DNA from 2 places in the Pseudomonas sp. B21-040 genome. Region 1 is predicted to be linked to the other one. Evidence: riboswitches for the same ligand, from Rfam matches in the RefSeq annotation. Region 1 holds a riboswitch; the other holds the start of a gene.
What was found. Region 1 has a riboswitch for cobalamin ahead of LOY55_RS13565 (CbtB-domain containing protein). Riboswitches for the same ligand answer to the same signal wherever they lie in the genome.

Region 1 (11,372 bases):
TGGCGGTGTCCACCGGCAACTCGTCGTACTCACCGAATTCGTTCGGCAGGCCGGCGTTCGGGTGCGCGGAAACGTGGGTGCTGGCCTTGTTCGACAGCTCTTCCAGGTACGGGCGCAGTTCGCGGGCGCCGAGGGCGCAGTTCAGACCGACCGAGATGGGCTTGGCGTGCGCCACGGAGTTCCAGAACGCTTCGGTGGTTTGCCCGGACAGGGTTCGGCCAGAAGCATCGGTAATGGTGCCGGAGATCATGATCGGCAACTCGATGCCCAACTCTTCGAACACACCTTGCACGGCGAAGATCGCGGCTTTGGCGTTCAGGGTGTCGAAGATGGTTTCGATCAGGATCAGGTCGGCGCCGCCTTCGATCAGGCCTTTGGTGGACTCGGTGTAGTTCACCACCAACTCATCAAAGGTCACGTTGCGGTAGCCAGGGTTGTTCACGTCTGGCGACAACGAACAGGTACGGCTGGTCGGGCCCAGTACGCCGGCGACGAAGCGCGGCTTGTCCGGGGTTTCGAGGGTCTTGGCGTCGGCCACCTTGCGGGCCAGGCGTGCGCCTTCTACGTTTAATTCGTACGCCAGGCCCTGCATGCCGTAGTCGGCCAGGGAAATCTGGGTGGCATTGAAGGTGTTGGTTTCCAGGATGTCGGCGCCGGCGTCCAGATAGGCTTTCTCGATGCCACCAATCACATCCGGGCGAGTCAGCACCAGAAGGTCGTTGTTGCCTTTGACATCGCTTGGCCAGTCAGCAAAACGTTTGCCACGGTAATCCTGCTCTTCGAGCTTGTAGCTCTGGATCATCGTGCCCATGCCGCCATCGAGAATCAGGATGCGCTCTTTGAGGGCGTGCTTGAGAGCTTGAAGGCGAACACTGCGATCGGACATTTGGACTACTCGGAAAGACCATGACGAAGGGGCCGGATCATAGCAAACCTGTGCGCTTTTAGAGCATGCCCCGATTTTGCATGAATATCGTTCATGTTGGACAGGGTGCCTGCCCGGTAGAATCGCGGCGATTTTTCAAGATTGGGACCAGGGATATGTCGTATCGCGTCATCACCAGCATTTTTATGCTGCTTCTAAGCTGGGACGCCGCGGCGCAAGGTCCGGCCATTTCCACTGCTATTTCCTACAGCCGGGACATCCAACCGATCTTTACTGAAAAGTGCGTGGCCTGCCATGCCTGCAACGATGCCGCCTGTCAGCTCAACCTGGGCAGTGGCGAAGGGGCTGCACGTGGCGCGACCAAAGTGCCGGTCTACGATGGCGATCGCCGAACGGCCGCAGCACCGACCCGCCTGTTTTACGATGCCTTTGGCAAGCATGCCTGGCAGCAGAAGGGCTTCTTCCCCGTGCTGGACGCTCAAGGCAGTCAGGCTGCGTTGATGGCGCGGATGCTTGAGCTGGGCCATAAAACCCCCTTGCAGCCCAATGCCAAATTGCCGGACGAGATCGTGCTGGGTCTGAACCGGGAAAACAGCTGCGCCATGCCAGCGGAGTTCGACGGCTATGCCCGTTCACATCCCAAAGAAGGCATGCCGCTGGCGGTCACCGGCCTGACCGACCAGCAATACCAGACGCTGCAGCGCTGGCTGGCCTCGGGTGCGCCGATTGATGAACAGGGGCTGGTGCCGAGCGCGAAAGAAGCGTTGCAGGTGGTGCAGTGGGAAAACCTGCTCAACGCCCCCGGCTCCCGGCAAAGTCTGGTGGCCCGCTGGTTGTTCGAGCACTGGTTTCTTGCCCATCTCTATTTCAAGGACGGCGAGCCAGGGCACTTTTTCCAGTGGGTGCGCTCGCGTACGCCCACCGGTCAGCCGATTGACCTGATCAACACACGCCGTCCGAATGATGACCCGGGTACTCAGGTGTATTACCGCTTGTGGCCGGTGCAGGGTGTGATTGTGCAGAAAACCCACATCACCTATCCGCTGAGTGCGGCGAAGATGGCGCGGGTCAAAAGCCTGTTCTATAGCGGCAACTGGCAGGTCAACGCCTTGCCAGGCTACGGGCCGGAACGGCGGGCCAATCCGTTCGATACCTTCGAAGCTATTCCGGCGCAGGCGCGCTACCAGTTCATGCTCGATAACGCCGAATACTTCGTGCGCACGTTCATTCGTGGGCCGGTTTGCCGTGGGCAGATCGCCACGGATGTGATTCGCGACAACTTCTGGGCGCTGTTCCAGGCCCCTGAGCACGACCTCTATATCACCGACCCGAATTACCGCGGCCAGGCCACACCGTTGCTGGCCATGCCGGGTCAGAATGACGATGTCGGTAGCGTCTTGAGCCTGTGGCATGGCTACCGCGACAAGCGTAACGAATACGAAGCGCTGCGCCGGGACAATTACGCCGACGCACCGGCGCCTAGCTGGTCGACCTTGTGGGCGGGGAATGACAACGCGTTACTGACGATCTTCCGCCACTTCGACAGTGCGTCGGTGAACAAAGGCTTGATCGGCGATGTGCCGCAAACCATGTGGCTGTTCGATTTTCCGCTGCTGGAGCGCACCTACTACCAATTGGCGGTGAACTTCGACGTGTTCGGCAACGTTTCCCACCAGGCCCAGACCCGCCTGTACTTTGACCTGATCCGTAACGGCGCCGAACAGAACTTCCTGCGCCTGATGCCGGCCGACTCACGGGACGGCTACCTCGACGATTGGTACCAGAACAGCGGCAAGTTCAAGATGTGGCTGGACTATGAGTCCATCGATGACGACAAACCGACCGCGCTGAAACTCGACGAGAAAGACCCCAAGCGCGATTTCGCCATGCAGTTGCTGGCCCGTTACGGCGAACTCAATGCCAACCCCGATCCGATCAACCGGTGCAATGGTGCGTATTGCTCGCGGCCGAATATCGACCCGGACTTGCAGGACGCCGAACAAGTATTGAGTCGCCTGACTTCGCGCCCGGCAGCCGGCTTGAGGGTCATCGACCAGTTGCCGGAAGCAACGATGTTGCGTATCGAAACGACGAGCGGCAAACGCGTGGCCTACAGCCTGTTGCGCAACCGTGCGCACAGCAATGTGGCGTTCCTGCTCGGTGAATCTTTGCGCTACCAGCCGGGGCTCGACACGTTGACCATTTACCCGGGTGTACTCAGCAGTTACCCGAACTTTATGTTCAACATTCCGGCCGATCAGGTCCCGGCGTTCGTCGCTGCAATGGAAAACGCCAAAGACACGGATGATTTCGAGAAAGTCGTCGAACGGTGGGGGATTCGTCGCAGTCATCCGCAATTCTGGTTCTATTTCCACGACCTCAGCCGTTACGTCCACGAAACCGACCCGGTGGAAGAGGGCGTGCTGGATATGAATCGCTACGAAAACCTCTGAGCCACTGCAATTCCCTGCGGGAGCGGGCTTGCCCGCGAAGAGGTCGTCACATTCAGCATAAATGTTGAATGACCTGATGCGTTCGCGGGCAAGCCCGCTCCTGCAAGGGATCACCATTTCTTTCCTGACAAAAATACTAGGACTTTGTGCGGCGCGATGATTGGCGTAAACTGCGCCCAAGCCTGCGAGGAGTTTCCATGACCGCTATAACCATTACCGACGCCGCCCATGATTACCTGGCTGACCTGCTTTCCAAGCAGAACACCCCGGGTATCGGTATCCGCGTCTTTATCACCCAGCCTGGCACCCAGTACGCCGAAACCTGCATTGCCTACTGCAAGCCGGGCGAAGAAAAACTTGAAGACACGGCGCTGGGGCTCAAAAGCTTCACCGCTTACATCGATCACTTCAGTGAAGCCTTCCTGGACGATGCGGTGGTCGACTACGCCACCGACCGCATGGGCGGCCAACTGACCATCAAGGCGCCAAACGCCAAAGTGCCGATGGTCAATGCCGACAGCCCGGTTAACGAGCGTATCAATTACTACCTGCAAACCGAGATCAACCCGGGGCTGGCGAGCCACGGCGGTCAGGTCAGCCTGATCGATGTCGTTGAAGACGGTATCGCCGTTCTGAAATTCGGCGGTGGTTGCCAGGGCTGTGGCCAGGCGGACGTGACCCTGAAGGAAGGCATCGAGCGCACGTTGCTTGAGCGTATTCCTGAGCTCAAGGGTGTTCGTGACGTGACCGACCACACGCAGAAAGAAAACGCCTACTACTGAGTAAGGTGTTCACTGCGACATAAAAAAACGGCGCCCCGTGAGCGCCGTTTTTTTATGCCTGTGATCGTTCCCACGCTCCGCGTCCCAAAAGCGGACGCAGAGCGTCCAGTGAGGCATGCCCACCCGGAGTGTGGGAACAGTGCGATCATTCAGGGGCGATACAAATGCGCATGCCCCGCGCGATACAGCGACGAGGCGCTGAACTGGTCACTCCCCAATACCCGCCCGACCAAGATCAACGCCGTGCGCCGAAATCCCTTCGCTTCAACCTTCCCGGCAATGTCCTCAAGTGTCCCCACTACCCAATCCTGATCCGGCCAGGTCGCCCGGTGGATCACCGCGATCGGGCAGTCCGCGCCGTAATGCGGCAGCAGTTCAGCGAGGATTTTCTCCAGGTGATTGACGCCCAAATGAATGGCCATGGTCGCCCCATGTTGCGCCAGGCTGCCCAGTTCTTCGCCAGCCGGCATGGCTGTCTTGTCCGCGTAGCGGGTCAAAATCACGCTTTGCGAAATGTCCGGCAGGGTCAGTTCCGCCCCTAAAAGCGCCGCGCACGCCGCTGTCGCCGTTACGCCCGGTACGATTTCAAACGGAATGTCGAGCTCACGCAGGTAGCGAATCTGTTCGCCAATCGCGCCATACAGGCTCGGATCGCCGGAATGCACCCGTGCCACGTCCTGGCCGTTGGCGTGGGCGGTTTTGATCAGTTCGATGATCTGTTCCAGGTGTAATTCGGCGCTGTTGACCACCTGTTCGGCGCGATGGCCTTCCAGCACGGCCACGGGCACCAGGGAGCCGGCATAGATGATCACCGGGCAGCTGCGAATCAGCCGTTGGCCTTTGACCGTGATCAGTTCCGGGTCGCCGGGGCCTGCGCCAATGAAGTAGACGGTCATCGTCGGTTCCTGTGAGAAAAGGGGCAGGGCAACGGCTTCAGATGAAGATTGCTCATGATCGAATGCGCGATTACCAGGGATTTTACGCAGCGCCGGCCAATGCCAGGGTCGCCTGAGCGTATTTTTGTCGGGATATCAGCAACTTCGCTGGCGCCTGGGCCAATTGTTCGGCCAATGCCAGGGCAGCACTTTCCGCTACGCCATAACAGCCCGTGCGCTCGAAGGCGATGTCTGAATGATGGGTGAGTTTGGTGTGATAGCAGGCCAATTGTTCACTGCTGAAAAACAACAACGGCAACTCGAGTTGTGCGGCCAGCTCGACCAGACCCGACTCGTCGCGTTTCAGGTCGATGCTGGCCAGGGCCTTTATTTCGTGAAGTCCGACTTGATGAGCCTGTAACGCCTGATCAAGCAATGCCCGCAGCGTGCTGGCGGGGCAGCCGCGCTGGCAGCCCAGGCCGACCACTAACGTCGGCGCTGTGCGGGTCTCTGTCATGCGTGGTATTGGCCATCGTTTTTGCGTCGGAACAACCAGGCACTGATCAGGCCCAAGGCCAGCCAGAACGCCACGTTGGTCAGCTGCGAAGCGATTTTGAACTGCGCTTCCAGGGCTTCCGGCGCGAGCATCGAATGCACTTCCGGCTGAGGTGCGCCGATGACATGTGGAGTGGCCAGAATCGCCGCGCCCAGCACTTTCATCAGCCAATGACGGCTGAACACGATCAGGGCGATGCCGGCTGCTGTGGACGCCGCCGTGCCGATCCACCAGATCTGCCGTTGTGCCAGATCGGCTGCGGCAGTGCCCGGCAATTCAGGTGGCAGGCCGAGGGTCGGTGCGAGGACGAACGTCGCGTAACCGGCCAAGCCCCAGAGCAGACCTTGTGCGGTGCTGTTTGGCGCCCGCAGGGTATAGAGACCGGCAAGCATCAGGGCAAAACCGACCGCGACCACCAGGTTGCCGCCGGTGGTCGACAGCACGCGCTGCCAGCCGTCTTCCGGCTCCCAGGCTTCGGCGTCGTGGGTATGAGCGGCCATGGCGCCGTCGGCGTGTTCATGGGGTTGAACCACTGCCGGCTCGGCTTTTTCGTAGGTTTCGGCCTGAAGGATCAGCGGTGCCACCCAGAAACTTTGCAGCAGGGTCAGCAACAGGGCGGCCAGCAACCCGGTGAAACCTGCGGTTTGCGCAATACGCTTGATCATTTGGGCAGGTCTCAATGGCAAGGGAACGCAGAGCTGTGACGGGTATCGTGCGCGGCGTTGTGCACCGCTTCTATGTGCGAGAAACCGGCGAAATAGACAAGGCACGCGCCCAGGATCGACGCACACACGGCGGCGGTCAGGCGTTGGGTCAGGGTTGTGGTGGTGCTGGCGGTGCTGCTGGAGCCGGTGCTGGTGATGATCGACATGGCGCGCTTCCCTCTGGTCTGTCAGCGGGTGAATAGAGCGCATGGAAAACCCCTGCGATTCGGGCTCGCAGACGTTCAAACAGCGCCCGCCCACCGCGGGTTTGTTGTTCCGTGACCGTAAGGGTCACTGTGTGTTGCGGGCCGGTCTCCGGGCTCACGAGGGGCGTTGGCTTTCGCCGTGGCCTGCAAACATCACCTTCCCATGCCGAACTGCTGGCACAGTGGATTTGATGCTTCGCTCGCTTACCGTTGCGGGGGCAGCACCGGACTGACATGGCTTTGAGTAAAGCACATGATTCACCGGTTTCCCGTTTCACCCTGTGAAGGGCACCCGTAACAAAGCGTGTAGGAGAGCATGGGCGGGGGTTGGCCGTCAATTGGCAAGGGTTCTCAACACGCCATTGTGTCGACGCTATCGCGGGCAAGCCTTGCGCCTACAAGACCGCCCTAATCCTGTAGGAGCAAGGCTTGCCCGCGAAAGCGTCCTGATGGCCGCCACAAGACATTGACCCGCTCCCAAGCGATGCGTAGCCTTGCGCTTTCGAGGTTCTTCGGCGTTTGTCGAAGCTAAGAAGGGAACGCGGTCAATGCCGCGGCTGCCCCCGCAACTGTGAACGGTTCAGTTTCTGCCATGCCACTGCATGCGCCAGCCATGGCGCGAGCGGGAAGGCGCAGCAACCGCCAGTCAATCGACTGGCCAGCCGTCAGCCAGGAGACCTGCCTCGACACAGATTCTCACTTTCAACCGGGCGGGGTGATCCGGTGGCGAACTCTTCAGGCATGCGCGTGCGCGCTGCCGGTCGTCGTCCCGTATGCCCGCCACCAAAGCCAAAGGGCATCCGATGAAAACACTGGCCAAACTCCCCGTCACCATCGTTACCGGTTTCCTCGGCTCGGGCAAAACCACGCTGCTGCGGCACATGCTCGACAACGCTCAGGGCCGTCGCATCGCGGTGATCGTCAACGAGTTTGGCGAGCTGGGCATTGACGGCGAAATCCTCAAGCAATGCTCCATCGGCTGCACCGAAGAAGAAGCCAACGGTCGCGTTTATGAGTTGGCCAACGGCTGCCTGTGCTGCACGGTTCAGGAAGAATTCTTCCCGGTGATGCGCGAACTGGTTGCCCGTCGCGGCGACCTCGATCACATCCTCATCGAAACCTCGGGCCTGGCCCTGCCAAAACCGTTGGTTCAAGCCTTCCAATGGCCGGAAATCCGCAGTGCCTGCACCGTCGACGCGGTCATTACCGTCGTCGACAGCCCGGCCGTGGCCGCCGGCACCTTTGCCGCGTTCCCGGATCAGGTCGACGCCCAGCGTAAACTCGACCCGAACCTGGACCATGAATCGCCGCTGCACGAGCTGTTCGCAGACCAATTGGCCAGCGCCGACCTGGTGATCCTCAACAAGGCCGACCTGATCAGCCCTGAAGACCTGGCCCGCGTGCGCCTTGAAGTCGCTGAAGAATTGCCACCGGCGGTCAAAGTCATCGAAGCCAGCAGCGGTCGCCTACCGCTGGACGTGCTGATCGGCCTCGGTGCCGGTTCCGAAGAGCACATCGACAGCCGTCACAGCCATCACGACCATCACCACGACGGTGATGACCACGACGGTGATGACCACGACGACCACGATCACGATGCGTTTGACTCGATCTCCCTCGAACTGCCGCAAGCCGACGAAAGCCTGCTGCTGGATGCGCTGACCCAACTGGTGGTCAAGCATGGCATCCTGCGTGTGAAAGGCTTCGCCGCGATCCCCAACAAACCGATGCGTTTGCTGATTCAGGGCGTGGGCACGCGTTTCGACAAGCACTTTGACCGTCAGTGGGGCGCCGATGAGGCGCGGACCACGCGCTTGGTGTTGATCGGTCAAGACCTGGACGCCGCGCAACTCGAAGCGCAATTGCGCGCCGCGCTCAGCGTTTAAGCCATGCACCTGCTCAGGACCCAGCCCGGCGGTTTCGTGTCGGACGACAACATCGCCGACCTTGGACAAACCCCCGCCGAGCTGGTGATCCTGTGCAGCGGTGATTCCAGCCTGGCGCTGCTCGCAGAAGCCGCGCAGCAATTGCCCGATGATTATCCCAGCGTGCGCCTGGCCAATCCGATGCAGGTGCAAAACCATGCCTCGGTCGACCTGTATGTCGACGAAGTGCTGCGGCACGCCAAGGTGATTCTGATTTCGCTGCACGGCGGCATCGCCTATTGGCGTTACGGCATCGAGCGGCTGGTGGAGCTTTCCCAGCGGGGCGTGCAACTGATTCTGGTGCCGGGTGATGATCGCCCGGACCCGGAACTCAGCGACCTGAGCACCGTGGCGGCCGGCGATCGCGACCGGCTCTGGCAGTTTTTGCGTCAGGGCGGCATGGGCAATGCCCTGGATTTTTTTCGCTGCCTGGCCACTCAATGGCTTGGCCGCGATTACGCCTGGGCCGAGCCCCAAACCCTGCCGCGCACGGCGATTTACCATCCGAAAAAAAGCCCCGCAGTCCTGAAAGACTGGCAAGCCGATTGGCACGCCGATCAACCGGTGGCGGCGGTGTTGTTTTACCGCTCGCATTTGCAGGCGGCCAATACCGGTTTTATCGATGTTTTCTGCCAGCGTTTGCAGGCGGCGGGGTTAAATCCCTTGCCGATTGCCGTGGCCAGTTTGAAAGAGCCCGGCTGCCTGACGGTGGTCGAGGATTGGCTGGATGAAGTCGAGGCGGGGGTGATTTTGAACACCACCGGTTTCGCCCAATCCAGCCCCGAAGCGCCGCACCTGCGACCGTTTCGCCGCAACATCCCGGTGATTCAGGCGATTTGCGCCCAAGACAACGAGCCCGGATGGCGCGCCAGTGAGCAAGGCCTCGGCCCGCGTGACCTGGCGATGCACATCGCATTGCCGGAACTGGACGGCCGCATCATCAGCCGCCCGATCAGCTTCAAGGACTTGGCGTGGCGCAGCGAGCGCAGTCAGTCGGACGTCGTTTGCTATCGTCCTCAACCCGAACGCATGGATTTCGTCGCCGAACTGGCGCGGCGCTGGATCGATCTGGCGCGGCTGGCGAACAGCGAAAAACGTATCGCCCTGATTCTCGCCAACTACCCGACCCGGGATGGGCGCATCGGCAATGGCGTCGGCCTCGATACCCCGGCCGCCGCGTTGAATATCTTGCGAGCGCTGCAGGTCGAGGGTTATCCGCTGTCGGCCGAGTTACCGGACAGCGGAACGGCGTTGATCCAGCAATTACTCGGCGGGGTCAGCAACGACCTCGATACCCTGGATCAGCGTCCCTGCCATCAAAGCCTCACGCTGGACGAATACCGGCAGATGTTCGACGCCTTGCCCGAGGCCAACCGCCAAGCAGTGCTGGAACGCTGGGGCACGCCCGAAAGCGATCCGATGTGCCGTGGCGGACGAATGATGATCGCCGGCCTGCGCTTCGGCCTGACCTTCGTCGGTATTCAGCCGGCGCGTGGTTATCAGGTGGACCCGAGCGCGGTGTATCACGACCCGGACCTGGTGCCGCCGCACGGTTATCTGGCGTTCTACTTCTGGCTGCGCAACACCTACGGGGCCCACGGCGTGATTCACGTCGGCAAGCACGGCAACCTCGAATGGTTGCCGGGCAAAGGTGTCGGGCTCTCGGAAAACTGCTGGCCGGACGCATTGCTCGGGCCGCTGCCGAACATTTATCCGTTTATCGTCAATGACCCGGGCGAGGGCGCGCAGGCCAAGCGCCGCACTCAAGCGGTGATCATCGATCACCTGATGCCGCCGCTGACCCGCGCTGAAACCTACGGACCACTGCGCAATCTCGAATTGCTGGCCGACGAGTATTACGAAGCGCAACTGCTCGATCCGCGTCGTGCTCGGGAATTGCAGCGCGACATCCTGCAACTGGTGCGCGACACGCACATTGATCGTGAACTGCAACTGGACGAAAAACTCGACAGCGATGCCGACGCGGCGATCTGGTTGCCGCGTCTGGACACCTATCTCTGCGATTTGAAGGAATCGCAGATTCGCGATGGCCTGCACATCTTTGGCGAGTCACCGACCGGGCGCTTGCGCATCGACACCTTGCTGGCCTTGCTGCGGATTCCCCGTGGCGATGGTCGTGGTGCGCAATCCAGTTTGCTGCGAGCGTTGGCGAAGGCGTTCGAGCTGGGATTCGATCCTCTGGATTGTGCGTTGGCTGACCCATGGGAAGGGCCGCGCCCCATTGAACTGCAAACCCTCACCGATGAAGCCTGGCGCACGGCGGGTGATACCCGTGAACGCCTGGAATTGTTCGCCGCTCAACTCATCTCGCAGACTTTGATGACTGAATCCGGTCCCTGTAGGAGCGAGCCTGCTCGCGATGCGGTTCATCATTCAACATTGATGTCGATTGACCCACTGCTATCGCGAGCAGGCTCACTCCTACAGGAGACGGGTTGGTCCGACGTGCAAGCCATCCTCGACAGCCTGCGCGAAGTCGTCGCACCACGCCTTGACGCCTGCGGCCCAGCCGAAATGCGCGGTCTGCTCGACGCCCTGAAGGGCCGCTTCGTTCCCGCCGGCCCCAGCGGCGCACCCAGCCGCGGCCGTCTGGACGTGCTGCCTACCGGGCGCAACTTCTATTCGGTGGACGTGCGCAACCTGCCGACCACCACCGCGTGGCGCATCGGTTTCCAGTCGGCCAACCTGATCCTTGAACGACATCTGCAAGACCACGGCGATCATCTGCGCCAACTCGGTTTGTCCGTGTGGGGCACCGCGACCATGCGCACTGGCGGCGACGACATTGCCCAAGCCATGGCGCTGATGGGCGTGCGTCCGGTCTGGGCGACCGGCAGTCAGCGAGTCGACGATTTCGAGATTCTGCCGCTGAGCTTGCTCGACCGCCCGCGTGTGGACGTTACCTTGCGCGTCTCCGGTTTTTTCCGCGATGCCTTTGCCAACCTGATCCGCTTGTTCGACGCC
Region 2 (11,372 bases), 1.1 Mb from region 1:
CCCTCGCCCAGTCGCAGGCCCAGGTCCAACAGAGGTTCGGCGTTCAGGCTTTCCAGTACATGGCGATGGCCCGGCTCGGCACCCCGATGGCCAAACAACAACCACGGCCGACACTCGGGGTTCAAACGCACCGCCACCAATGCCGCGACGCTGCAAATGAATCCGTCTACCAGCACGGCCACACCTTCTTGCGCACACGCCAGGTACGCCCCCACCAGCGCGGCTATTTCAAAGCCGCCCAGATTGAACAACGTCTGCAAAACGTCCCCGCGCTGAGCACTGTGAAGCGCCAACGCACGCTCGATAACCTGGGCTTTGTGATTGACACCCGCCGCGTCCAGACCGGTGCCCGGCCCGGCCAGATGCGCTACCGGGCAATCGAGCAAGGCACAGGCCAACGCACTGGCTGCGGTGGTGTTGCCAATGCCCATTTCGCCGCCGATGAACAACTGCGCTCCTGCCGCGAGGGCGCGCTGCACGCTGTCACGACCGGCGTGCAAGGCGAGTTCACCCTGGGCTGCGGTCATGGCCGGGCCATTGACGAAATTCGCCGTACCGGGGCCAATGTTCAGATGACGCACACCCGACAGATTCAGCGTCGGCGTCACCGTACCCAGATCAACCACTTCCAGGGACGCGCCCAATTGCCGCGCCAACACGCTGATCGCTGCGCCACCGGTGACGAAGTTGTGGAGCATTTGCCCGGTGACTTCCTGAGGAAACGCCGACACGCCTTCCGCCACGACACCATGGTCACCGGCAAAAATCGCGATCCACAGTTGATCCAGACTGGGTTTGAGCTGCCCCTGCAATCCGGCCAATTGCACCGCCACCGATTCCAGTCGGCCAAGCGAGCCGGCCGGTTTGGTCAGCTGCTGTTGACGCGCCACAGCCTGTTCGATGGCGTGCGCATCGATCGACTTGCACGGGTTCAGCCACCAGGATTGAGTCATAACGCAGTTCCTTTCAGAGTCAGGGGCAGGCCGGCGACGGTCAGGACGACACGTTGGCAGCGCTCGGCCAGAGCTTGATGCAGCCAACCGGCTTCATCGACGTAGCGGCGAGTCAATTCGCCCAGCGGCACGACACCCATTCCGGTTTCGTTGCTGACAAAAATGATTTCACCCGGCAACGAGGCCAGGCAGTCCAACAGGGCTTCGCGTTCAGCGTTGAGACGTTCGGCGTCGTCGAGCATCAGCAGATTGGTCATCCACAGCGTCAGGCAATCCACCAGCAGGCAACGGTTGGCACTGGCGGTTTCGCGCAGGACGCGGGCGAGTTCGACCGGTTCTTCGATCAAGGCCCATTCGGCGGGACGACGGGCACGGTGATGGGCGACGCGGTCGTTCATTTCGCCGTCCAGTGGTTGGCTGGTGGCGATGTAGGTCACGGCCAGTTGGCTGTCTGTCGCCAGTTTTTCAGCCAGACGGCTCTTGCCGGAGCGGGCGCCGCCGAGGATTAGTTGCAGCATGTTCATTCCTTTAAATCATCGGTGTCGTTGGGGGCCTCATCGCGGGCAAGCCCGCTCCCACAAGGATCGAGCCTGTTCGCAGATTTCTTGCCCTCCCACACAACCTGTGGGAGCGGGCTTGCCCGCGATGGCGGCCTCTAACTCAGCTCAAAACCCGCAGAGCTCTCGCAACAGCCCGGTATCCAGATGCTTCTCCACCAGATCCGCCAGCCGTTCGATATCGCGCTCGCGCAAGGCGTGGTAATCGACGTCCTGCACCTGCTGCAAACCGGCCCAACGCAACAACGCACCGCACGCTGCCGGCGATTCAAACAGGCCATGCAGGTAGGTGCCGAAAATCTGTCCATCGGCACTTTGCGCGCCATCGCAGCGACCATCGTCCAACTGCACGGCCGCGTTTTCCAACGCCGGCCCGGTGGTTACGCCCGCATGGATTTCATAGCCGCTGACCACTGCATCTTCCAGGGCCAGGCGACCGCGCACATTGCGCAATTGTTTCTCTTCTTCGAGTTGGGTCTGGAACGCCAGCAACCCCAGGCCAGCGCTGGAGCCCGGTGCGCCTTCAAGGCCCAGCGGGTCATGCACCTGTTCACCGAGCATTTGCAGTCCTCCGCAAATCCCCAGCACTTTACCGCCGTAACGCAGATGACGACGGATCGCCGTTTCCCAGCCATTGGCCCGCAGGTACGCGAGGTCGCTGCGTACGCTTTTCGAGCCCGGCAGGATGATCAGGTCGGCCGGTGGAATCGCCTGGCCGGGGCCGATGAATTGCAGGTCCACTTGCGGATGCAGGCGCAACGGATCGAAATCGGTGTGGTTGCTGATGCGCGGTAGCACCGGCACCACCACTTTGAGCACATGGTCAGCCTTGTCGGTCTGGCGCTGATCGATGCCGTCTTCAGCCTCCAGGTGCAAGTCCATCACGTAGGGCAGCACGCCGATCACCGGTTTGCCGGTGCGCGCTTCCAGCCAGTCCAACCCCGGCTGCAGCAAGGCGAGGTCGCCACGAAAACGGTTGATGATGAAACCTTTGACCCGCGCCTGTTCAGTCGGTGACAGCAGTTCCAGCGTGCCCACCAGATGCGCGAAAACCCCGCCGCGATTGATGTCGGCAATCAGCACCACCGGGCAATCCACCGCTTCGGCGAAGCCCATGTTGGCGATATCGCCGGCACGCAGATTGATCTCGGCCGGCGAGCCCGCGCCTTCGACCATCACCACCGGATACGCCGCACTCAAGCGTTCGTGAGAAGCCAGCACCGCTTGCATGGCGATGGTTTTGTAGTCGTGATAGGCGACCGCGTTCATCGTGGTGACGGCGCGACCATGGATGATCACTTGGGCGCCGGTGTCGCTGTTGGGTTTGAGCAGCACCGGGTTCATGTCGGTGTGGGGTTCGAGGTTGGCGGCCTGGGCTTGCACGGCTTGCGCGCGACCGATTTCGCCACCGTCAGCGGTCACCGCGCTATTGAGCGCCATGTTCTGCGGCTTGAACGGCACGACGCGCACGCCGTGGCGGGTCACCCAGCGACACAGCGCCGTCACCAGCGTGCTTTTACCGGCGTCGGACGTGGTGCCCTGCACCATCAACGTCGTCATTTTGTTTCCTTGGCGTAGGCTTCGAAGGCTTGCTTGAGGCGCGCCCAGTCCGCTTCGTCGGCGGGCAAGCCAAAACGCAGGCTGCTGTTGTGAGCAAACAACCGCAGCAAAATGCCCTGCCGCGCCATGAACTCATGCAGTTGCTCAGCCTGTTCGGTGATCAACCACTGAAACAAAGCGCATCCCCCCTGAGATTTAAAGCCCTGCTGTTCAAGCAGCCGCGCCAGACGCTCGCTGGCCTCCTCGCTGCGATGGCGCTGGCGGGCGTGCCCTTCGGTGTCCAGCAAACACGCTCGGCCAATCACCCGGGTTGGTCCACTGACGGCCCAGGGCCCGACTTGCTCGGCGAGCAATTTGAGCAACTTGCGTTCTGCCAGCACAAACCCCAGCCGCACACCGGCCAGACCAAAAAACTTGCCGAATGAACGCAACACGATCAAGCCAACCTGATGAGTAAACGGTGCCAGGCTCAGCTGCGGCGTGTTGTCCATGAACGCTTCGTCCACCACCAGCCAACCACCGCGCGACGCCAGTCGAGTGTGCCAGTCGAGCAGACGGCCTGGCGTCAGGCTCAGGCCAGTCGGGTTGTTGGGGTTGACCACTACCAGCACGTCAAGGCTGTCGAGAAAGAAGTCGACTTCCTGCTCCAGCACTTCGCGCACGATATAGCCGCAGCGCCGCCAGGCTTCGGCGTGCTCGGCGTAACACGGCGACAGCACCCCGACCTTACCGGCACGGCGCAAACGCGGCAGCAGTTGGATAGCCATTTGCGAACCAGCCACCGGCAGCGCGTGCGCTGCACTGTAATAGTCGCAGGCCGCCTGCTCCAGGCCGTCATCGTTTTCCGGTAAACGGGCCCAGGCGCGCGGCTCGATATCCGGGATCGGAAAAGGCCACGGCGCCAGACCGGTGGACAGGTCGAGCCAATCGGTTTCCGCGATGCCGTATTCGAGCGCCGCCTTGCGCAACCGGCCGCCGTGCTCAAGCATAGAATTCAGCCCCCACGCAGAGAATCAGTAACCACAACCATACCCCGCGCTGGACCAATTGCCAGCCACGGTCAATGGAGTCGGCATCCGCCGGCACACCTTCGCCCAGTTGCGGACGCTGATGCAGTTCACCGTGATAAATCGCCGCTCCGCCCAACTCGACACCCAATGCACCAGCACCCGCCGCCATGACCGGGCCGGCATTCGGGCTGTCCCAGGTAGGGCCTTGCGTGCGCCAGCATTTCAACGCCAGACGGGTTTTACCCAGCAGCGCGTAGGTCAACGCCACCAGACGTGCCGGAATGTAGTTGAGGATGTCGTCGATCTTCGCCGCCGCCCAGCCGAATCGTTCAAAGCGTTCATTGCGATAACCCCACATCGCGTCCAGCGTATTGCTCAAACGGTAGAGCACCACGCCCGGTGCGCCGGCCACGGCAAACCAGAACAACGCGGCGAACACCGCATCGCTGCCGTTCTCCAGCACCGATTCGGTGGCCGCGCGGGCGACTTCAGTCTTATCCAGTTCACTGGTCTGGCGGCTGACCAGATACCCGACACGCTTGCGCGCCTCTTCCAGATCATCACTGCGCAGCGCTTTGGCCACCGGCTCGACGTGTTCACCGAGGCTGCGCAGACCAAGGGCACAATACAACGCAAGAATCTCGACGACCCAGCCAATATAAGGCGCCCAGGACAATGCCGTCGCCAGCAAGGTCAGCGGCAACACAGCCATCACCCACGCCGTGACGCCATGACTGCGCCAGCCGCGCCCGGCGGAATTGAAACGTTGCTCGATGCGATCGGCAAAACGACCGAACGCCACCAGCGGATGCCAGCGTTTGGGTTCACCCAGCAGCGCGTCCAGCGCAACCGCGGCGACACTCAATAACGCCACACTCATTGACTCACTCCCCAATAATTTTCATACAGCAACTCACTCAGCGGACGCGCTTGCGCCCAACCTTCGAGTACCAGCATCGGCGCCGGATAGAATTCCTTGACCGGCCCCAGACAAAGAACCGCCAGCGGCTTGGCCCCGGCCGGCAGACCCAGCAGGTCCGCCAGCGCTTGCGGCTCGAACAGCGACACCCAGCCCATGCCCAGACCTTCCGCGCGCGAAGCCAGCCATAAGTTCTGGATGGCGCAGGACAGCGAGGCCATGTCCATTTCCGGCAAGGTGCGACGCCCGAAGATGTGGCGCTCGCGATCGTCCATCAGCGCGGCGACCAGCACTTCGGCACAGTCATTGATGCCTTCGACCTTGAGCTTCATGAATTCGTCGGTGCGCTCGCCGAGGGCTTCGGCGGTGCGCACGCGCTCTTCTTCCACCAGCAACTGGATCTTGTCGCGCACGTCTCGGTCGCTGATGCGGATGAAACGCCAGGGCTGCATCAGGCCGACACTAGGGGCCTGATGCGCCGCTTCGAGCAGGCGTCGCAGCAGCTCGGGCTCGACCGTGCCGCCACTGAAGTGACGCATGTCGCGGCGTTCGCCGATGGCGCGATAGACCGCTGCGCGTTCGGCATCTGAAAAAGCGTTGTCGCTCATGGCCGCTTCGCGAGCAAGTCGGCCTCAAGGTCCGGCGCAAACAGCGCGGCAATGGCCGATGGATTGGATGGAAAATAGAAGTGCACGTACGACGCGGTCATCCGCCCCTCACGATAAACCGCCTCGGCGCCGCGACCGCCGTTCGGACTGAGGCCGCGCGCGATAGGGTCAAGCTCGGTGCTGGTCAGGGAGTGGTGATACGTGTGGCCGCGCAGCGAACCTTCCGGCAGCTCGACCGCTTGCAAAGCCAACGCGGCCAGACGCTTTTGCATCACCGCGTCCCCTTTCAACAAACCGACCAGCTCTGCACGAGTGCCCTCGACATCGGTCAACGAGTCGAGCAAGTACAGCATGCCGCCGCACTCGGCCAACAACGGTTTACCGGCCGCATGGTGCGCACGGATTGCGTTGAGCATCGGGGTGTTCTGTGACAGTGCGACATGATGCAATTCGGGATAACCGCCCGGCAGGTAGAGGCTGTCGGCGTCCGGTAATTGGCGGTCGCGGATCGGCGAGAAGAACGACAGCTCGGCGCCCATGACTCGCAGCAAATCCAGGCTCGCGCCGTAAGTGAAGGCGAACGCTTCGTCACGGGCTACCGCAATGCGCACGCCCGCGAGCAACGGCTCGGCAACAATCACATCCGGGGCGGCAAACTCTACCGCCGGCGGCAATGCCACTTCACAGCTGCTGGCCAGCGCATCGGCTGCCGCGTCGAGACGCAAGTCCAAATCATTCAACTCGCTGGCCTGCACCAGCCCCAGATGACGGCTCGGCAACTCGATCCCGGTTTCCCGCGACAACGCACCGTACCAACGCAAGCCTTCGGTCAGGCTGCCTTCAAGCAATTGCGCATGGCGCAGCGTGCCCACGCGGTTGGCCAATACACCGGCAAACGGCAAATCCGCTTGATAGCGCGCCAGCCCTAACGCCAGTGCACCGAAGGTCTGCGCCATGGCAGTGCCGTCGATCACCGCGAGCACCGGCACTCCGAAGTGCCGCGCCAGGTCGGCGCTGGACGGCGTGCCGTCGAACAGCCCCATGACACCTTCGATCAGGATCAAGTCGGCTTCAGCAGCGGCTTCCCACAGCAGTCGCCGACTTTCCTGCTCGCCGACCATCCACATGTCCAATTGATACACCGGCGCACCGCTGGCGCGCTCGAGGATCATCGGGTCAAGAAAGTCCGGACCGCATTTGAACACACGCACCTTGCGCCCCTGATTGCGATGCAAACGGGCCAGCGCGGCAGTGACGGTGGTCTTGCCCTGACCGGAAGCCGGGGCGGCAATCAGTACCGCCGGGCAACAACGTGGCTGATTCACAGCTCGACGCCTTTTTGCGCTTTGATCCCGGCCTGGAACGCGTGCTTGATCACACCCATTTCGGTGACGGTGTCGGCCAGTTCGATCATTTCCGGCTTGGCACCGCGACCGGTGACCACCACGTGTTGCATCGGAGGACGGGCCTGCAAGTCGCTGAGCACTTGATCGAGATCGAGATAACCGTGCTTGAGCGCGATGTTCAGCTCATCCAGCACCACCAGACCAATGGACGGATCGCTGAGCAATTCGCGGGACACCGCCCAGGCAGCTTCGGCGGCGGCAATGTCACGCTGGCGGTCCTGGGTTTCCCAGGTAAAGCCTTCGCCCATGACATGGAAACGCACTTGCTCCGGGAAGCGTCGGAAGAACAGCTCCTCGCCGGTGCTGTTGCGCCCCTTGATGAATTGCACCACGCCGCACTGCATGCCGTGCCCCATGGACCGGGCAAGCATGCCGAATGCCGAACTGCTCTTGCCTTTGCCATTGCCGGTCAGCACCAGCAACAAACCGCACTCGTTGGGAGAATTGGCAATGCGTTCGTCGATCACGGCTTTTTTTCGCTGCATGCGCGCCAAATGGCGTTCGTCACGATCAGGGGTATCGGTCATGGGGGAGCTCTCCGTTGAGGCTGGATAACGGCGGGCGGGCACAAGAATAGACGGCAAGAAGCCTGGCATCGCCCACCGTGATGCCGCTGGATGAATCAGGCCGGTCTCCGGGCTCATGAGCGGCGTGATGCCGGACTGCGCGCCTTCCCATGTCGACAATAGACACAGTGGCTCAAGGCGCAGTTTTCACTCATTTACCGTTGCGGGGGCAGCGCCGGGATCGTGACGTTTCGTCGTTTTACGATAGTCACTCACCGGCTTCCCTGTTTCACTCTGTCGGCCACTGCCACAGAGCACCTGAAACAAGCCGCGAAGGTTAGAGGGTTGGGGGTGGAGCGTCAAATGAAGACAAAGCTGCGGCGAGCGATATACTGCCGCCGATCAATTTACTGACGCCAATCTTGCACCACACTGTCAGCAGTGATATCAAAGCGCCACAAAACCCAACAACACAATTACAAGGGTGAGCAACATGCAAGGCATGATCATCAGCAATCCGAAGCTGGAATTCCTGCGGCCGGTGCTGGAGCGCTGGTTTGACTGTATCGACCGCTACAACACGGTGCGCGGTGATAACGACTCGCCTTATTGGCACGATGAAAAAGCCAACCTCGGCCTGCTCTCCGCAGCAGCCTGGATGGCGGAAATGGTCACGCTGCCAAACACGTCGACGCGCAAACAGAACGAAGAAGGCGAGCGCAACGCCCGCGCCGATCTGTTTATCGCAACCGCCGAAGAGCGCGCCTACCTTCAGGCCACTCAACGCTGGCCCAAGGTCAACAGCCTGAACCTGACGCAGGCACTGCAGGACATCACCAGCGATGCCAAACGAATCAGCTACGCCAGCGACCTGAAACTTGGTTGCCTGTTCGTTGCCCCGCAAAAAGCCCAGCAAAGCGCCACCCCTGAAGAACTTCAGGACATGGTCGACGATCTGCAAAAAGAACACTGCTGTGCCGTCGCCTGGTATTTCCCCTACGCCTATCGCAAGTTGCGCAACGAAGCCGGCAACTATCACCCAGGCGTTGCCGTGTTGTTCAAGGAAGCCCGCGGCTAATCGACGGAACCATCGCACGCTGAAGCTTCTCTATGATTAAGTCAGAGCAATCATAGGGAAGACCAGCATGCGCAAGTCCCCGCTCGCTATCGTCATAGTGCTCGCCGGAGGGCTTGCCGCCTGTGGTGAGACCTCCATACTGCAAGTCTCCGACGGCACCGGCCCGTCACCCAAGCTGCCTGAACCCAACAAAACCCTGATCCCGACGGTGAATATCGCCCCGGCGATCGGCTGGCCGAAGGGCGCGAAACCTACTGCCGCTGCCGGCACTCAAGTGGCCGCCTTCGCCGAAGGCCTCGATCACCCGCGCTGGCTCTACGTGCTACCCAACGGCGACGTGCTGGTAGCCGAAACCAGCGCGCCACCCAAACCCGATGACGGCAAAGGCATTCGTGGCTGGGTCATGGGCAAAGCCATGGGCCGTGCCGGCGCCAAAGTACCGAGCCCGAACCGCATCACCCTGCTGCGTGACAAGGACCACGACGGCGTCGCCGAAACCCGCACGGTGTTCCTGGAAAACCTCAATTCGCCCTTCGGCATGACGCTGGTCGGCAATGACCTGTACGTGGCCGACACCGACCGTTTGCTGCGCTTTCACTATAAAAACGGTGATACCGCGATCAAGTCACCGCCGACCAAGGTGGTCGATCTGCCGGGAGGCACTCTGAATCATCACTGGACCAAAAACGTCATCGCCAGCAAGGACGGCCGCAAGCTGTACGTCACGGTGGGCTCCAACAGCAACGTCGGTGAAAACGGCCTGGATCAAGAGGAAGGTCGCGCAGCGATCTGGGAAGTGGACCGCGCCACCGGCAACCACCGGATATTCGCTTCAGGCATTCGCAATCCAAACGGGTTGGCCTGGGAGCCCCGCAGTGGCGCACTGTGGACGGCGGTCAATGAGCGGGACGAAATCGGCAGCGACCTGGTGCCGGACTACATCACCTCGGTCAAGGATGGCGGGTTCTACGGCTGGCCGTTCAGCGACTACGGTCAACATGTCGACATTCGTGTCGAGCCACAAAACCCGGACCTGGTGGCCAAGGCCATTGCGCCGGACTACGCAGTGGGTCCGCACACGGCATCGCTGGGGTTGACGTTCGCCGAAGGCACCAGCCTGCCCGCGCAATTCAAGGAAGGCGCCTTTATCGGCCAGCACGGCTCGTGGAACCGCAAACCGCACAGCGGCTACAAAGTGATCTTCGTGCCATTCGCAGGCGGCAAACCGACCGGGAAACCGGTCGATGTACTGACCGATTTTCTCAATAAAGACGAAGAGGCCATGGGTCGGCCGGTAGGCGTCGTGATCGACCAGCAGGGTGGCTTGCTGGTGGCGGATGATGTCGGGAACAAGGTGTGGCGCGTGTCAGCCGCTAAGTAACCGCCCCCCAACCCCCTGTAGGAGTGAGCCTGCTCGCGATAGCGTTGGGACAGTCACATCGATATTGACTGACCCAACGCTATCGCGAGCAGGCTCACTCCTACACGGGGCAGCAGCGTGACTAGGGATTGCGCGCCAAGTGCTCGGGTTGCAGAACGCGCTTGGCGCTCAGGTAAGCCCGTTGCCAATAGGCTTTGGACAAGCTGTCGAGCTTCACCGTGCCGCCCGTGGCGGGTGCATGAACGAAGCGGCCCTCGCCCACGTAAATCCCGGCATGGCTCACCTGAGAACCGCCATTGGTAGCGAAGAAGATGAGATCACCGGTTTGCAGACCTTCCTTGCCCACATTGGCGGCTTGCATGCTGATCATCTCGTGCGTGGTACGCGGCAGGGAAATGCCGGCGGCATCACGATAGACAAAGCCGATTAACCCACTGCAATCAAAACCGGAGTCCGGCGTATTGCCGCCCCAACGGTAAGGCGTGCCCACCAGGCCCAACGCGCGAAAGAGCACCTCTTCTGCTTCAGGGGAAGATGCCTGGGAGGAACCAAAGACGATCGGCGCGCGATTCACCGGCGCAGGAGGCGGTGTGCGGCTGGCGCAGGCGCTGAGCAGCGCTGCGAAGAACATGAGTGCAAGGCGGGCCGACATCGTCATAAGCAGAGCATCCTGATCTGGCTGCGGCTTTTTCCTGCTGGGAGTGCAGAAAAGAAAACCGCCTGCGCGTGACGCAGGCGGTTTGCCATCATTAAGATCAGAATTCTAGCGCCTACGCAGCAAACTTCAAGTAAGACTTTAACTTCGCCTTACAACTTGTACGTTTACTTGCGAGCGGTGACCACTGTCGGTGCCATCGCGAGGGCGCGCTTGGCTTCGATAAAGGTCTTGCTCCAGTAGCTGTCACCCAGGCTGTCGACCCGGACGCCACCGCTTTTGCGGCTGCTGGAGTGGATGAACTGGTTGTCACCCAGGTAGATCCCGGCGTGACTGACGCGACCACGACGACCATTGGTCGCGAAGAACAGCAGATCGCCTGGCTTCAGCGCGCTGCGAGCCACCAGAGGAGCGTCCACGTTGATCATTTCGCGAGTAGAACGAGGCAGGTTCATGCCCGCTTCCTCACGGAACAGGTAACCGATGAAGCCGCTGCAATCAAAACCGGCTTCAGAAGTGCCGCCGAAACGGTAACGGGTACCGATCAGGGACATGCCACGCTCAAGAATGCTGTCGGCCAGAACCGGTAGCTGGTAGGCCTTGCCGTCGGCAAAGTCGGCCAGTTCTTTATCGGTGGCCAGTTCTTCCTGGAAAAGAACGGAAGAAGATTGTGCGGTAACTGAATTTTTAGCCTGCTGTTGTTGCTCTTGCTGGGACACTGGAGAGTGAGCAGCGCAAC

Region 2: linked by a shared signal. The riboswitch ahead of cobO (cob(I)yrinic acid a,c-diamide adenosyltransferase) and the one ahead of LOY55_RS13565 (CbtB-domain containing protein) in region 1 are both predicted to bind cobalamin.

The regions. Positions count from the first base shown of each region.
Region 1 covers NZ_CP087176.1:2,914,165-2,925,536, forward strand. Annotated here, with positions in the region: gene metH (methionine synthase) at 1-886, opposite strand, end outside; gene LOY55_RS13540 (fatty acid cis/trans isomerase) at 1,042-3,339, shown strand; gene nfuA (Fe-S biogenesis protein NfuA) at 3,537-4,121, shown strand; gene cobM (precorrin-4 C(11)-methyltransferase) at 4,271-5,017, opposite strand; gene LOY55_RS13555 (cobalamin biosynthesis protein) at 5,100-5,513, opposite strand; gene LOY55_RS13560 (CbtA family protein) at 5,510-6,217, opposite strand; gene LOY55_RS13565 (CbtB-domain containing protein) at 6,229-6,423, opposite strand; cobalamin riboswitch at 6,545-6,773, opposite strand; cobalamin riboswitch at 6,951-7,163, shown strand; gene cobW (cobalamin biosynthesis protein CobW) at 7,266-8,348, shown strand; gene cobN (cobaltochelatase subunit CobN) at 8,352-11,372, shown strand, end outside.
Region 2 covers NZ_CP087176.1:1,805,188-1,816,559, reverse strand. Annotated here, with positions in the region: gene cobT (nicotinate-nucleotide--dimethylbenzimidazole phosphoribosyltransferase) at 1-953, opposite strand, end outside; gene cobU (bifunctional adenosylcobinamide kinase/adenosylcobinamide-phosphate guanylyltransferase) at 950-1,471, opposite strand; gene LOY55_RS08200 (cobyric acid synthase) at 1,619-3,070, opposite strand; gene cobD (threonine-phosphate decarboxylase CobD) at 3,067-4,059, opposite strand; gene cbiB (adenosylcobinamide-phosphate synthase CbiB) at 4,052-4,960, opposite strand; gene bluB (5,6-dimethylbenzimidazole synthase) at 4,957-5,607, opposite strand; gene LOY55_RS08180 (cobyrinate a,c-diamide synthase) at 5,604-6,932, opposite strand; gene cobO (cob(I)yrinic acid a,c-diamide adenosyltransferase) at 6,929-7,540, opposite strand; cobalamin riboswitch at 7,621-7,856, opposite strand; gene LOY55_RS08170 (hypothetical protein) at 8,013-8,597, shown strand; gene LOY55_RS08165 (sorbosone dehydrogenase family protein) at 8,665-9,978, shown strand; gene LOY55_RS08160 (C40 family peptidase) at 10,100-10,636, opposite strand; gene LOY55_RS08155 (C40 family peptidase) at 10,801-11,372, opposite strand, start outside.